3 regions of the Sporofaciens sp. St.21A7 genome follow, and region 1 is predicted to be linked to each of the others. Evidence: predicted binding sites of a transcription regulator. Region 1 holds the regulator's gene; each other region holds the start of a gene.
What was found. The regulator Rex, encoded in region 1, represses fermentation and respiration genes when NADH is low (regulators of the CRP and FNR family bind a similar motif). The targets are predictions, from matches to a motif close to ATTGTTAANTANTTAACAAT.

Region 1 (5,299 bases):
CCCTAAGCTGCCTTCTGGCATCCGACTTATCCGTCTCATCCGCCCTTGCGAAATGGGTATACATACCCTCGATGATCAGATTCGGCATCCGGCTGATTTCCTCAATCCTGCCGATGCTCTCCTCCTTTGCCGGAAAGCCGAGCCTTGACATGCCCGTATCAATTTTCAGATGGATGAAAGCCTTCTTCCCCATGTTCACGGCAAAGTCAGACACCCGCCTTGCCGTATCGCTGTCGTAGATTGTCATGTGTATCTCGCTGGCAAGCATTTCCTCCCACTGCTCCGGGAAAATACAACCCATCACCAGGATCGGCTTCTCAATCCCGCCTCTTCTAAGAATCATCCCTTCGTCCAGGGCCGCCACCGCATACCCCCAGATATACTCCTTATCAGAGAGAAATTTTGCCACCTGTAAGGCGCCATGACCGTATCCGTCTGATTTAATTACGGATAGGATCTTCACACCTTCGTCCAGATTCTGCCGCATCATCTCCATGTTATATTCTATCGCATCAAGGTCTATCCTTGCACAAACTCTGCTATAATTCTTCATTTTCTGCCTCCTGTTCCCCAAATGCCTGATTCCGACTTACAGTTTCGCAAATGCACATATGCCTTACTCAAAACTCTAACTCCTTAAATGCCTCACTCAAATATAATAGCAGATCTTGAGCCATTACGCTATAACTTCCTTTCGCAGCCTGCGCATAATCCCCCGACCTGCCGTGGAGATATACGCCAAGCACAGACGCCCTGTGGCCGTCCATGCCCTGTGCCAGAAGCCCGGCTATGATACCTGCCAGTACATCGCCGGAACCAGCCTTCGCCATCGAAGCATTTCCAGAACGGTTGACATACATTCCCCCTGTGGGAGAGGCAACCACAGTACGGGAATCCTTGAGGACGCAGGTGCAGTTTTGGCTTTCAACGAATTCTCCCAGAATACCCATACGGCCTTCCTTCAATTCTCCCACGCTTCTGCGAACCAAACGTGACATTTCTTTCATATGGGGCGTCAGCACAAGGGTTTTCACATCCTTTGAATACTCCATCTCTTCCCAATGCCCCGCTAACAGGTTCAATCCGTCCGCATCTACCAGACAAGGAACCTCCGCCTTCTGAAGCGTCGTCTCTAACAGCTTGCACGCCGTCTCTTTTGTCCCGATTCCCGAACCGATACAGATTGCATCCGCCCAGGAAAGCAGCCCTTTCAGTTCCTCCTTTCGGTACTCCGTATAAGTAGAAATAACCGCCTCGGGAAGAAGCTGCTGCAAGATAACCCGGTTCTCCTCTGGCGTATAGATCCGCACCAGTCCCGCGCCTGAGAGATAAGCCGCCTTTGCATTCAGGAAAGCTGCGCCGGACATCCCTTTGCTTCCGGCAATCACCAACAGTTTCCCATAGGTCCCTTTATTAGAATCCGCCTTGCGCACAGGCAGCATCTTTCTGTAATCCCCGCTTTCACAGAGATACATAAGCCTAGATTCCTTGGAAAGTCCTTCCGTATGGATTCCGATGTCCGTAACCGACACCTTCCCCGCATACTCTTTTCCCGGGTACAGCACAAGCCCCAGTTTTTCTAACTGGAATGTGACCGTCAGGTCTGCCCGGAATGCAGTCCCAAGGACGCCTCCCGTATCCGCCGAAATACCTGACGGCATATCGACGGCAAACTTCACGCCGCCCGCCCGGTTCATCTTCTCCAGAATGTCAAAATATTTTCCTTCGACTTTCCTGCTAAGCCCTACGCCGAAAACAGCATCTATGATGATACTATATTCACCATCCTTAAATTCGTTGCATATCTCGCCGCCGATTTCCAAGAGCCGCTCCATCTGACGCTTCGTCTCCTCCGTACAATGGGAAGCGTTACCGACAAAGCATACAAGCGGGGCGTATCCTTTCTGCCAAAGAAGCCGCGCTATGGCGAACCCGTCCCCTCCGTTATTTCCGGAGCCGCAGACGATACAGGCTCTTGACAAGTCAAGCCCTTCTTCCTCCATCACCTTCACACAGGAAACCGCCGCCCTTTCCATCAACTCTAAGGAGGGGATTCCCACCTCCCGGATGGTATACTGATCCGCCCTCTTCATCTGAGCGCCATTCACCAGATATCGCATATGTTCCTCCTTATTCCCCATACCTTCCCGGCCGGACGCAAACGGCAGCAGGATACAGCGGGTAAAATCAACAAACTGTATGAAAAATACTTTTTCTAAAAGCAATTTCCATACAGTCTTTCAATCATTACTTTTTGTGTTCCTCATTGAACCTGTTAATTTTATAGGACAACTGCATCAGGCTCTCCGACAGATGCACATTCTCAACGATAACATGCTCCGGCAGGTTCAAATCTGTGTGAGCAAAATTCCAGATTGCCCTCACGCCGTTGGCGACCAGGAGATCCGCCACCTCCACCGCCCGGTCCTTAGGGATGGTAAGAGCCGCAATCTCTACCTCGTTGTCCTTCACAAACTCGCCAAGCTCCTCGATCATCCGAACCGGTACGCCCCGTATCGTCATGCCCGCAAGCCTTGGGTTCACATCAAAAATTCCTTTCAGGATGAATCCCCTCTTCTCGAATGCCGCATAATTCGCCAGGGCCTGTCCCAGATTACCGGCGCCTATGATAATCATACGGTGATCTTCCTCCAAGCCCAGGATCTTACCGATCTCCGTATAAAGATACTTCACGTTATATCCATATCCCTGCTGCCCAAATCCGCCGAAATTATTAAGATCCTGACGAATCTGGGATGCCGTCACCTTCATCCGCCTGCTCAGGTCATTGGACGAGATCCGCTCTACCCCGTTCTCCAATAACTCACCAAGATATCTGTAATACCTGGGCAACCTTCGTATGACTGCCTGGGAAATTTCTCTTTCTTCCAATTTTAATTCACCTTCCATTTCCTTTCTAATACCCAATTATATAGAATTGTTAGATTAAAGTCAAACTTTTAGTTGTATTTTGTATAATTTTCGTTATAATGAAAGGGTATCAGCCTGCCAAAAAAGCAGGCTCATTTACTCAATTACAACGTCTGATCGGCCAAAACCACAGACAGGAAACACAAAAAAGGAGGGACATCATGATACTGGCATGCCACGGACTTTGCAAATCCTTCGGTGAAAATGTCATCGTCACGGAAGGTTCATTTCATATAGAAGACCACGAAAAAGCCGCCCTCGTAGGGCCAAACGGCGCCGGAAAGACCACGCTGTTCAAGATGATTGTCGGCGAACTCCCCACAGACGGCGGGGAAATCGTCCTGACCAAAGGAAAGACTTTGGGCTATCTCGCCCAGCATCAGGACATGGTAAGCGGCAGTAACATCTATGAAGAAGTAAAACTGGCCAAGGCAGACATTATCGCCATGGAGCAGCAGATCCGTTCGATTGAGCTGGAACTGAAATCTCTGGAAGGGGACGCCCTTGCCGCACGTCTGGAGACCTACCACAGGCTGACCGCCGCTTTCGAGCGTGATAATGGATACGCCTATGAAAGCGAGATTACAGGCGTCCTCAAAGGACTTGGCTTTGGCGAAGAGGATTTCTCCAAGCCCGTAGCCACCCTCTCGGGAGGCCAGAAGACACGGGTGTCTCTGGGGAAACTCCTGCTTACGAAACCAGACATCCTGCTCCTTGACGAGCCGACTAACCACTTGGACCTAAACTCCATTGCATGGCTTGAGACCTATCTTTTGAATTACCCTGGAGCCGTACTGATCGTCTCCCATGACCGATATTTCCTGGACCGGGTCGTTACGAAAATCTTAGAAATCGAACTTGGGAAACTCATGGTCTATACAGGAAACTACAGCGCCTACGCCGAGAAAAAAAGGCAGCTTAGGGAAGCCAGGCTCAAAGAATACTTAAACCAACAGCAGGAAATCAAACACCACGAGGCAGTCATCGAAAAACTGCGCTCATTTAACCGGGAAAAGTCCATCAAGCGGGCGGAAAGCCGGGAAAAAATGCTGGAAAAAATCAAGCCCATAGAAAAACCTGCCGAAATGAATACCGAAATCCATTTAACATTGGAACCCTCGCGTATCAGCGGCAATGACGTGCTGTCCGTAGATTCCCTTGGCAAATCTTTTCCCAATCAGGTATTGTTCACGGATGTCAGCTTTGAAATCAAACGTGGGGAACATATCGCCGTCATCGGGGACAACGGGACGGGAAAGACTACGCTCCTGAAAATCCTGAACCAGGTACTACCTGCCGACACAGGGACGTTCACCTTGGGAACCAACGTCGAAATCGGCTATTATGACCAGGAACACCATGTACTCCACATGGAAAAGACCATTTTCGATGAAATCTCCGACGACTACCCGGAGCTTACCAACACCAGGATACGCAACATGCTGGCGGCATTCCTGTTCACAGGGGACGACGTATTCAAACGGATCGGGGATTTAAGCGGCGGTGAGCGGGGCCGCGTTTCACTGGCGAAGCTGATGCTTTCACGGGCGAACTTCCTGATTCTGGACGAGCCCACGAACCATCTGGACATCACCTCCAAGGAGATCCTTGAGAAGGCGCTGAACGACTATACCGGGACTCTGCTCTATGTGTCCCATGACCGGTATTTTATCAACCAGACGGCGACGCGGATTCTGGAACTGGTCAACCACACTTTCGTCAACTATATCGGGAATTACGACTATTATCTGGAAAAACGGGAAGAACTGACCGCCGCTTATGCCGGAGGCGAGGAAGCGCTTTCTTCCTCTGCCGGAACCGTATCGGAATCGAAATTAAGCTGGCAGGAACAGAAAGAGGCGCAGGCAAGGGAGCGGAAACGCTTAAACGAACTGAAAAAGACCGAGGAGCGCATCACCACCCTTGAGGAGCGGGATGCTGAGATTGACCGTATGATGGCGCAGGAGGAAGTATTTACCAACTCCATGAAGTGCCAGGAATTGGCGGACGAAAAGGCTTCGATTGCAGCGGAATTAGAAGTATTATATGAGCGTTGGGAAGAATTAGGGACGTAGTAAAACATGTTACTACGTCCCGTTTTTCATTCATTCCCCTGCCTGCTTTCCTGCGCCGCCTTCTTCCACGGACGCTCCTTCCCAAGCCACCCCTTTTCCTTCCAGTAAGTGACATCCGGCAGATGTTTCCCGTTCTGCTGCATATGCCGCATGATATAGAACAAAATCTTCGTCTTCAACGCCGGGGTCACGGAAGCGGTATCCCGGGTCAGCTTCATTGCAAGCCGATCCACATCATTTACGATCTTCTCCTTAATCGGCATCTGCACATCCTCCCACCGTACCGCAGCCAC
Region 2 (5,299 bases), 110 kb from region 1:
AAGCTGTGCCGCAGCCTGCCGGTCCTGGGAACCTGACGTTAAAGGACGCCATCGAAAAGGGGTTAAAAGAAGAGGCGCATCACGGGGCAGTGGAACTTTTAAAGACTCTGGCGCCCCTTGATATCATCAATTGGCACCTGATTCCTGCGTTGGATGATGTGGGGAAGGGATTCGAGCAGGGTACTGTATTCCTGCCACAGCTTCTTATGAGCGCAGATGCCGCAAAGATTGCATTCGCCGTGCTGAAAGACGCTTTAGCCAAAAACGGGGATGATGTCAGGAAGAAGCAGAAAATCATTCTTGCGACCGTCAAAGGGGATATCCATGATATCGGAAAAAATATCGTGAAGGTGCTGCTTGAAAACTACAGCTTTGACGTCATCGACCTTGGAAAAGACGTTTCGCCGGAGGCAATCGTGGAATGTGCAGTAGAAGAAGACGTCAGGCTGGTGGGCCTTAGCGCACTGATGACCACGACGGTAGCCAGCATGGAGGACACCATAAAGCTTTTGAGAGAACGTAAAGCCGACTGTAAGGTGATGGTGGGAGGAGCGGTGCTGAATCAAGAGTATGCAGATATGATCGGCGCTGATTTTTACGGAAAAGACGCTATGCAGTCTGTGTATTATGCCCAGAGAATCTTGAACGAAAATTGATAAATAATTTAGGAAAGGAAGAAAAAAATGTCTTTAATATTGCCAGAAAATTATGAGCCGCGGCTTAGCGTCCGCGAGACACAGGAAGCCATCAAGTATATCCGCGACACTTTCCAGAAAGAGTTCGGGAAAGAAATGAATTTGGAGAGGATTTCGGCTCCCCTGTTCGTGGAGAAAAGCAGCGGGTTAAATGACGACTTAAACGGAATCGAGCGTCCGGTACAGTTTGATATTGCCGGCATCCCAAAAGAGACGGTGGAAGTGGTACACTCCCTGGCTAAATGGAAACGTATGGCCCTTTATGAGTATGGCTTTTTGCCGGGAGAGGGGCTTTACACCAATATGAATGCCATACGCCGGGATGAAGAGCTTGATAACCTTCACTCCTGTTATGTAGATCAGTGGGACTGGGAAAAGGTCATAACGAAAGAAGAGCGGACGGAAGAGACGCTGAAGGAAACGGTGCGTAATATTTTCAAGATTATCAAGCATATGCAGCATGAAGTCTGGTACAAATATCCGCAAGCCGCCAAGAAACTTCCGGGGGATGTGACTTTTATTACTTCCCAGGAACTGGAAGACCGTTATCCGGACAAGACGCCCAAAGAGCGGGAAAACCTGATCACGAAAGAATACGGTTGTGTATTTGTAATGAAGATCGGAGATAAGCTGTCAAGCGGCAAGCCCCACGACGGACGTGCGCCGGACTACGACGACTGGCAGCTAAACGGAGATATCCTGTTTTGGTTCGAGCATCTTAATAGCGCGCTGGAGATTTCCAGCATGGGTATCCGGGTAGACGAGAAATCACTGGAAGAGCAGCTAAAAAAAGCCGGCTGTGAGGAGCGCAAAAACCTTCCTTACCATCAAATGCTGCTTGAAGGGAAGCTGCCTTACACCATTGGCGGCGGAATCGGGCAGTCCAGGCTTTGCATGCTCCTTCTGGACCGCGCCCATGTAGGGGAAGTCCAGGCAAGCCTCTGGCCGAAAGAAATGCGGGATATCTGTAAAAAGCATAATATTTTCTTGTTGTAAGACCAGCAGAAAATTGTTTCAAATAATGAACATCATAACTGGTTGACAATTATTTAACAATCCAGTATAGTTATATCAGGTAATCATAAATCTACATATAATTTAGGAGGAACTGTCTGTATGATAAGAGGATTGGACACCACAGTCAGAAAGATCAGAAGAACCGTATTTGAGGAGGTGGCAAGGCTTGGTTTTAAAGCAGACGCCGAGACTCTGCTTGATGACATGGAAGCGATTCCATACAAGATTGTGAACGAAGATACTATGAAGTACCGTGAAAGCGTTTACCGCGCCCGCGCCGTTGTGAGAGAGCGGTTAAGGCTTGCCATGGGGCTTTCCCTCAGGCCGGAAAATAAGCCGGTCCACTTAACCAAAGGCGTGGAGGCAAGCAATATTTCCGACAAATATTATGAGCCGCCGCTTATGCAGGTCATCCCGTCCGCGTGCGAGGGATGCGAGGAGAAGGGGTATGAGGTGAGCAATGTCTGTAAGGGATGTCTGGCGCATCCTTGTATGGAGGTATGTCCCAAGGGAGCGATCTCCATGGTGAACGGCCGTTCCTACATAGATCAGTCAAAATGTATTAAGTGCGGGAAATGCAAGTCTGCATGCCCGTATGACGCAATTTCCAAGAAAGAACGTCCTTGCGCCAAAGCCTGCGGGGTGGGGGCAATCGAGACGGATCGGCATGGGCGTGCTGTGATTAATAATGAGAAATGCGTTTCCTGCGGCATGTGCATGGTAAGCTGCCCGTTCGGCGCAATTTCAGATAAATCACAGATTTTCCAGCTTGCAAGGGCGCTGTCCGAGGGCGACCAGATCATTGCCGAGATCGCGCCTGCATTTGCAGGGCAGTTCGGTGACAATATTACTCCGAGGAACTTGAAAGCCGCTCTTCAGGAGCTTGGTTTTTCTGAGTTCTATGAAGTGGCTTTAGGGGCGGATATCGGAGCCGTCGCCGAGGCGCATCACTATGTCAATAAGGTGACGACGGGAGAGCTTCCGTTCCTTTTGACCTCCTGCTGTCCCTCCTGGGCAATGCTGGCGAAAAAGTATTTCCCGGATTTAGTGGATCAGGTATCACAAGAGCTGACTCCTATGGTAGCAACTGCGCGGACGATTAAGAAGGAACACCCGAATGCAAAGGTGGTGTTTATCGGGCCATGTGCGGCGAAGAAGCTGGAAGCAATGCGCAGGACGGTCAGAAGCGACGTGGATTTTGTCATTACCTTTGAAGAACTGCAGGCAATGTTCGATGCGAAAGATATTGATTTGAGCAAATACGAAGCGGAATCCTCCTTCCACAACGCAACCGGCGCAGGACGTGGGTACGCCTATGCAGGCGGCGTGGCAAACGCCATTGAGAATTGCGTCAAGGAATATTATCCGGGCGTGGACGTTAAGATTGCCCATGCGGAAGGTTTGGCGGAATGTAAGAAAATCCTTTCTCTTGCGAAGGTGGGACGCATGAACGGATGCCTGATTGAGGGGATGGGCTGTCCCGGAGGCTGCGTCGCCGGGGCCGGAACCAATCTTCAGGTGGATAAGGCGAAGAAGAAGGTTCAGGAACTGGTTGCAGGCTCTACGCGGAAACTTCCTCCAAAGGAACTGGAAGAAATTGAATTGAGGTAGATTTTTAACGAATTTTAACGAATAAGGATATTTCCCTCTTGTCAATCTGGTACTGACAAGAGTATAATAAGATATGTAGCAGTATGTCAAAATATTGTTAAGGGAGGTGGAAAGTATGGAGTTTAAGAGTGGTTTTTGGGGTCGGTTGTTTGGTTTTAAACAGACAGAACGCAGCAAAGAACAAGTTCAGGATCAGGATTCGTCTTTGCCGGATTTGGATGTAGAGCATCCGGAGCATTCGGAACTGACGTCGTCTTTGCCGGATCTTGATTCGGAGCAGCAGCTTAAACCAGATATAAATCAACTGGTATTATCCCATGAGCATCCGTTCATCCTGTTGTTTGAGAAGTGGAGAGAACAGGTGGGATATGCGCCGCTCCCAAGTTTGCGTCTGGATTATGGCGATGAAGAGGGAACGGTAGACGAAGAACTTGAGAAAGAGCTGTCCAGGCTTCGCAGGGCGATTACGTCTGTAGCTGCCGACCGTCTTTCCCAGATTCCAAAAGAGCCGGAACCTGAGCCTCCGTCAGAAGAAGAAGAGTCCGAGGGGAAGGAAGAAGAGGCGGAGGAAGAACCGCCGTTTCAACTGGATGCACAGCCCCTTGTGTACGTTACTGCCGACCAGTTAGCCGCATGGCTGGTAGTATTCCCGCCTATTGGGGAGGGAAGAGAGCTGGATGCGGAAATGTTGGCTGCAATTTTGAGAGAAAGCGGTGTTTCTTACGGCCTGGATACAGAATTGCTGGATTCCCTGCCCAGTGCAGAAAACCGGTATTTCCATCTGTTCCTGATTGCCCGCGGCAAGGCGGTCATTCATGGAAAAGACGGTTATATTGAAGATTTCTTCCGGCGTACCGTGAAGAAAAAGTTTGAGGAAGACGAACATGGAAGAGTCGATTATTTCCATTTGAACATTGTCCAGAATGTGGAGAAGGGGCAGCCAATCTGCCAGATTATCCCGCCTGTGCCGGGAGTTCCGGGCAGGACGGTACTTGACGAGGAGATTACCTGTAAGGAAGGGAAGACGCCGGCTCTCCCTAAGGGACGTAATACCGAAGCGAGCGAGGACGGCATGCAGCTTTTGGCGGTCAAGTCAGGGCGTGTGGAATTCAGCGGACGTAGTTTCCTGGTTAAATCAGTGTTGGAAATTGGGGGAAATGTCGATTTTTCAACCGGAAATATCAATTTTGTAGGAGACGTACATATTCATGGCGACGTGGGAAGCGGTTTCTCCGTCCGGACAATCGGGAATGTCACCATTGACGGCGTGGTGGAGGCTGCCGAGATTGAGGCAGGAGGCGACTTGATTGTTGCCAAGGGAATTCTGGGGGATTCCCGGGCAATGATCCGGGCGCACCATGATGTTTACGCGAAGTATATGGAGAACTGTACCGTTCACTGCCGGGGAAGCCTGCAGACAGACTGTATCGTGAACTGCGACGTATATTGCGACGGCGAGGTGAGCGTCCGCAGCGGCAGGGGTACCATCATCGGCGGGCGGATTCGGGCGGCCCAGGGAGTGGACGCCAAGGTTGTCGGCTCAAAATCAGAGAGTGTTACTTCTATATTTCTGGGGGGACAGCCCTTTGCGGATTTCGAGAGGGAGACTCTGTTACTGAACATTAAAAAGCAGGAAGCTGAACTTGAAAGACTTGAACGCCAGCCAGACAGCCCGACGAGGACACAGCGGATGGGCAAACTCAGGTTGGATTTGTCTATTGGACGGATGAAGCTTGCACAGTTTGACAAGGAACTGAAAAAAATCAAGGAAAAACTGGAAGAGCAGGGCGGATGCAGGCTCAAGTGCAGCATCGCCTATCCGGGAATGGTACTCACCATCGGAGATTTGACGATGCCTTTGGCAAAAGAGACCAGTATGGTAGACGCTAGGCTGGTGGGCGGAGAGATATGTTTATTGTAGCTCCTGTAACTATACGAAAGGGGGATTTATTTGGATACTGTAGTACCCCAGGAGG
Region 3 (5,299 bases), 460 kb from region 1:
AAGAGCCTTATCCCAGGATTTTACGCTCTCTGTCCCCTTCTTTCCTTCGCTTGCGGCAGACTGTTTCTTTAAGAACACTTCTACCTGCTCCATAATGGTATCTAACAGGCTGTCATCGTCGATGTCCGCAACCACAACCATGTCGTTGGCGCTGGCGTTCATAAGTTCTTCTGTGTCAAGCCCGCTCTGCTTAAAAATGTCCTTGTTTGCGGGAGTCGCCATCATGATGGAAACCTTCTTTACTCCCTCAATCGTAGAAATCTCATTAGTCAGAAGCATGAGAACTACGGAATCCTGATAACTTCCTTTTTTAACAACTGTTTTTAACATGTTTTTTCCCTTTCTGAGTCAGAAAATTAATTAATCAGCAAATCTGTTCTTGTGGTCATATCGATTGAAATGCACCGCGTCGCCCTTGAGATATTCAACCAACTCGTCAACAACCTCGATTCCGCCGGATGCATAAGCCTTGTCTCTTCTCATGACCGCTCTCTCGCCCGGATAGTATACCTTGCCATATCCCGGAGCCGCCTTCATCTGTCCAAGCTCGTCACAGGTCTGGGACATATTCTTCTTGAATTGTTCTGCCCCGCAGAATCTCTCTGGGTCCATAACAATAATCATCTGTCCAAGCTCACGTCCCTTTGAGCAGTCATGGTACATAGAGCTTACATGCTTTCCAAACGGAACTCCAAGAAGCACGCCTGAGAATACGTCTACCATCATCATCAGGCCGTATCCCTTCGCACCTGCGATTGGCGTCAGGGCATTTACTTTATGCGGATCTGTCACCGGCTCGCCGTTCTCGTCCACTGCCCAGTCGGATGGAATCTCCGCGCCCTGGGAACGCTTGTCAAGAATCTTGCCCCATGCCTGGACGGTGGTAGCCATATCGAATACCACGTTGCGCTCGTCTGCCGTAGGAGCAGCAAATGAAATCGGGTTGGTTCCGTAATACGGCTCTGTTCCGCCGTATGGGACTGCCATCGGGTCAGACTGGCAGAAAGTAATTGCCGCAAGCCCTTCCTTTGCACACATCTCTGTGTAGTATCCGATGGAGCCTGTGTGTGAGATATTCGCCATACCAACGATTGCCACACCGTTTTCTTTCGCAATCTCGATCGCCTTCTCCGTCGCTTTTGTCGCTACCCAGTAGCCGATTCCGTTATCTCCGTCCATGATGCCGGAACATGGCCCGGTCTGTTTCCATGTGATGTTCGGGTCATTGGTGATACCGCCCTTTGCGATTCTCTCGCTGTAATACTCCACGCGTACTGCACCGTGTGAAGCATAACCTCTCTCATGTGACCACGTAAGAATCTCTGCTGTCTGCTCGGCATGCTCTTCCTTTAAGCCTGCCTGCATCATTTTATTTTTCATTAAACCTTTTAATTCATCCCTTGAAAGTTTCATTGTGTCCCCACCATCCTTGTATATATTTCCGCTCGACTGCGGCAAATTCATGGCGCTGTTCTTGCACCCTGCTATCTTTCGTCTTACAATGCAACATCTCTGTTGCAGTCTTTTGAGTAGATGTATGTCAGGACTTCCTCCCGTCCCTCGTCGCCTACCGCATAGCAAGCCTGCGGGCAGTATGCGTCCATGAATACATAATCACCCTTTTTCAGCGGCACCCAGTCCTCGTCCAGTCTGTACATTGCTTTTCCGGACAGGAATAACATTCCATGCTCCTGTACATGCGTCTCGATATAACCATGGGAAGCGCCAATGTGGAACTTCAGGATATGCATATTCATATCGAATCCGAAATCATCCGTCGGAAGGAAGTTCTGGATATAGCAGTTCTCCATACCTTCATAGGAGAGCCACTCTAACTCATTGGCATTGCCTACGATGGTGTGGGCGCTAAAGCCTTCTACCTTCTCATATCTGCGTCTGTACAGGTAAATCTTAGTGTCTGCGCCGCTCTTGTTCTCGAAGGACACCGGCTTGTCTTCCGGAGAGTAGATATATCCTCCCTGTGTAAGAGCTGCCTCTTCATCTGCATTCTTAACAGTGACCTCGCCTTCGATCACGTAAAGGAATGTCTCGATTCCGTCCCCGCCGATTCCTTCCTTCTTGCCGCCTGCATGTGCAGTTACAAGATAGTCTGCGAAAGAAGCCCCCATTGCCGGAGAACCAAGAATCGTTACGTCACAGTTCACATAACCTGGAATTGCATTCTTTACAAGCCCGTCTGGTTCGAGAAGCACCCAGTTCTCTTTCTTGATAATGGAACGTGTCTGCAGCAGTTCGTCGCGGTATCCAACCTGATTGTTTAAATAGCTCATTGTTAGTCCCTCACTTTCTTGAATTTGATAGTTTGAATATTTTGGTCGTTGTGGTCAACCGGTTTTTATACATATATTATGGCATCTTCCAGGAAAAAATTCCATTGACATTTTAGACAAATCTAGTCCTTTTATTTTGTCTATTTTAGCAGTGGTTTTCCGCTGTTTTCCCTCTTGAACCCAATCATTTTTGTGGTATACTGGTATTTATCGGCAATAGGGTTTCACGCCATATTCCTTGTTAATTTTTAGACAATTCAGCATCTATCCATTGATGTGAAATTTTAAAATTCAACACTATGCGTTCAACCACTTTTTAATACCATTGAAAGGAGTTACTGATATGCTGAAAAACAGAGATATCACGGTCCCCTGTGAGCATTGCGAAAAGCGTGCCACGATTTATTATGATACGGATGCAAAGGTAAAAGCCTGTATCTTATATTTCCACGGCGGCGGATTATTATTCGGCTCAAGAAACGATCTGCCGGAAATTCATTTACACTTACTGACAGAAAACGGATACCCCATCATTGCATTTGATTATCCCCTTGCGCCCTCTGCGAAACTGGATCTAATCCTCGAAGACGTCTGCGCCTCCGTCAACCATTTCATCGGACATCTTCCGCTCTATCTGGAAGAGAAAGCAGAGGGTAAAGACGCGCTCCCTTACTTCCTGTGGGGACGTTCTGCCGGAGCTTACCTCTGCCTTTTGGCAGCCGCACATGGAAAAACAGACAAAAAGCCAGCCGGAATCCTCTCCTATTACGGATACGGCTTCTTGTGCGACGGGTGGTTCCTGACGCCAAGCAATTATTACAACACACTTCCTGCCGTCAGCGAGACGGCGCTTAACGCCGTCCCCGCCGGCATACATACGGACGGGGATCTGGATACTCACTACAGCGTCTATGTATATGCAAGACAGAAAGGGAACTGGATAGATTTTATCTATGCCGGGCGGCAGAAATTCTTCTATCTGGATTATACCTTACGCACCTGCGAAAAACTGCCCTGCCCCCTATTCTGTGCCCACAGTACCGGGGATACGGATGTTCCCTATTCGGAATTTCTGGAACTGTGCAGCCGGTTTCGGGCGCAGCGGTTTGTCGCGTCCCACAATATGCACAACTTCGACCATGACGAGAAAAATCCGGTTACAGCAAGGCTTCTGGAGGCTACCCTTAAATTCCTGGAGTTGAAGCTGCCTCGGGAATAATTTTCGTCAGAACACGCAACAGCCCCGCAGCAAACATGGCAAGCTGCGGGGCTTTCAAATCTTTCTTCTATTTCTCAAAAATTGTTCCTTTACAGAACGGCTTTGACGCCGGCATCATCTTCATCAGCAGATAGTAAGCGACTCCCGTTGGAATCAGGCTCACATACCAGGACAACTGCATTACCAGCAGCGAGCATAAGGAGCCGAAGATAATCGCGATGACCGCCGCCCAGTTGATGCCCTTAAAGCATCCCTGCTTATCATACATATCGTTGATATCCAGCTTCTTCTTACGAAGGATAAAGTAATCCACAGCCATAACCGCAAAGATTGGCCCGAGGAATGCGGAATAGAACTGGGTAAACAGGTTCAGTCCCGCCGCCGACTCATCCGTTACCAGTTTCCACGGCATCACGCATGCGGAAAGGATTCCTACGAGTACGGTCGCGTGAGTCCATTTCATCTTGAAGGACTCCATCAATACATATGCCGGAGGAACGATGTTGTTCAGTACGTTGGTCGTAACCTGAGCAAATGCGATGAACAACAGTGTCACGATGGTAAGGAACTTGCTTCCCATTGTGGTAGAGAATACCACTACCGGATCGCTGTTTCCTGTTGCAGCCGTTACGAGAAGCCCGATCAGCCCCATGAACAGCGTTACCGGAAGGATTGCGATGGTGTAAATACTTGCAGCCTTTACCGGCTTAATGTCGTCTGTCGCATTACGTGAATAGTCAGACGCATTGATAATCATGGTAGAGTAAATCCCAAGGAAAGATGTGGTCGCCGCCCAGAACGGCATGCCCCATGTCCCTTTGATTCCTGAGAACACGTCCCCAATCTCTGATGCAAACTGTGTATTTACCACATACAGCATGTAAACCAAAATTGCAATAATAAACACACAGGAAATATTTTCAAGCCATTTAATCCCCTCGAATCCCTTAATCGCAAGGGCTACCTGCAGAAGGGTAAACAACGCATATACCACCGGAAGGTTGCTTACGCCAAACAGGATGTTCATACAACTGTTGATGGCGCCCGCGCCTACCCAGCTCTGGAAACCAAACCACACAATAGCCGGAAGCCCACGCAGGATACCGGGAATCTTAACGCCGGTCGTACCAAAACTGCTTCTTAACTGCACCGTAAACGGAATGCCGTAGGTATGGCCGCAGTCGCCGATGACCGCAAGCGCAACCGCTATAACCAGACATCCAATCACCATAGCAAGGATTGCCTGTGTCACCGTCAGGGCGCCGATCAGTCCCGCGCCCATAGAAAATGTACCAATCGACACGCACCCGCCCATGAAGCTTGCCGCATAGGATAAGGTTCCCATGATACGCTTCTTCGTGGGCTGCAGGTCCGGGTCTACATTCTTGACGAGTTCCGGATTCAAATTTTTGTTATCCACTATACTCATTCTTTTATTCTCTCCTTATTTTAGTTTCTTCACCAGTTCACCGACACCCTTTTCGGCAACAATCTTGCCATCCTCTGCAATCACATTCCCGCGTACAAGTGTCATGACCGGAAGCCCTTTCCCTTTCAGTCCCACAAATGCGGAAATCTTATTCACATACAGCAGGGACTCTTCCGTAATCTCCCACTCTTTTTCCGGATCGACGATCAGTAAGTCCGCATCGAATCCCGGCTTGATGTCGCCCTTTTTGCCATAGATGCCGAATGCCTTCGCCGGAAGTACGGACATTGCATTGGCAAGTACGGTCGGGCATACGCCGCGCTTCACCACGCCTTCGGAAAAAGCCGCCTGGAAACCGCT

Region 2: AC6I3O_RS13140 (4Fe-4S dicluster domain-containing protein) is a predicted target of Rex. The motif match lies at 1,733-1,752, and genes of this name have one in related genera.
Region 3: allE ((S)-ureidoglycine aminohydrolase) is a predicted target of Rex. The motif match lies at 2,529-2,548, and genes of this name have one in related genera.

What each region holds. Positions count from the first base shown of each region.
Region 1 is NZ_BAAGFN010000001.1:2,786,449-2,791,747, forward strand. Features, by position in the region: gene alr (alanine racemase) at 1-553, opposite strand, end outside; gene AC6I3O_RS13675 (NAD(P)H-hydrate dehydratase) at 621-2,120, opposite strand; gene AC6I3O_RS13680 (redox-sensing transcriptional repressor Rex) at 2,248-2,892, opposite strand; gene AC6I3O_RS13685 (ABC-F family ATP-binding cassette domain-containing protein) at 3,093-5,006, shown strand; gene AC6I3O_RS13690 (flavodoxin family protein) at 5,033-5,299, opposite strand, start outside.
Region 2 is NZ_BAAGFN010000001.1:2,673,657-2,678,955, reverse strand. Features, by position in the region: gene AC6I3O_RS13150 (homocysteine S-methyltransferase family protein) at 1-656, shown strand, start outside; gene asnA (aspartate--ammonia ligase) at 684-1,691, shown strand; gene AC6I3O_RS13140 (4Fe-4S dicluster domain-containing protein) at 1,812-3,323, shown strand; gene AC6I3O_RS13135 (flagellar assembly protein A) at 3,439-5,244, shown strand; gene AC6I3O_RS13130 (chemotaxis protein CheX) at 5,275-5,299, shown strand, end outside.
Region 3 is NZ_BAAGFN010000001.1:3,244,894-3,250,192, forward strand. Features, by position in the region: gene AC6I3O_RS16020 (bifunctional FdrA/YlbE family protein) at 1-330, opposite strand, end outside; gene allD (ureidoglycolate dehydrogenase) at 361-1,413, opposite strand; gene allE ((S)-ureidoglycine aminohydrolase) at 1,497-2,291, opposite strand; gene AC6I3O_RS16035 (alpha/beta hydrolase fold domain-containing protein) at 2,635-3,510, shown strand; gene AC6I3O_RS16040 (NCS1 family transporter) at 3,578-4,939, opposite strand; gene allB (allantoinase AllB) at 4,955-5,299, opposite strand, start outside.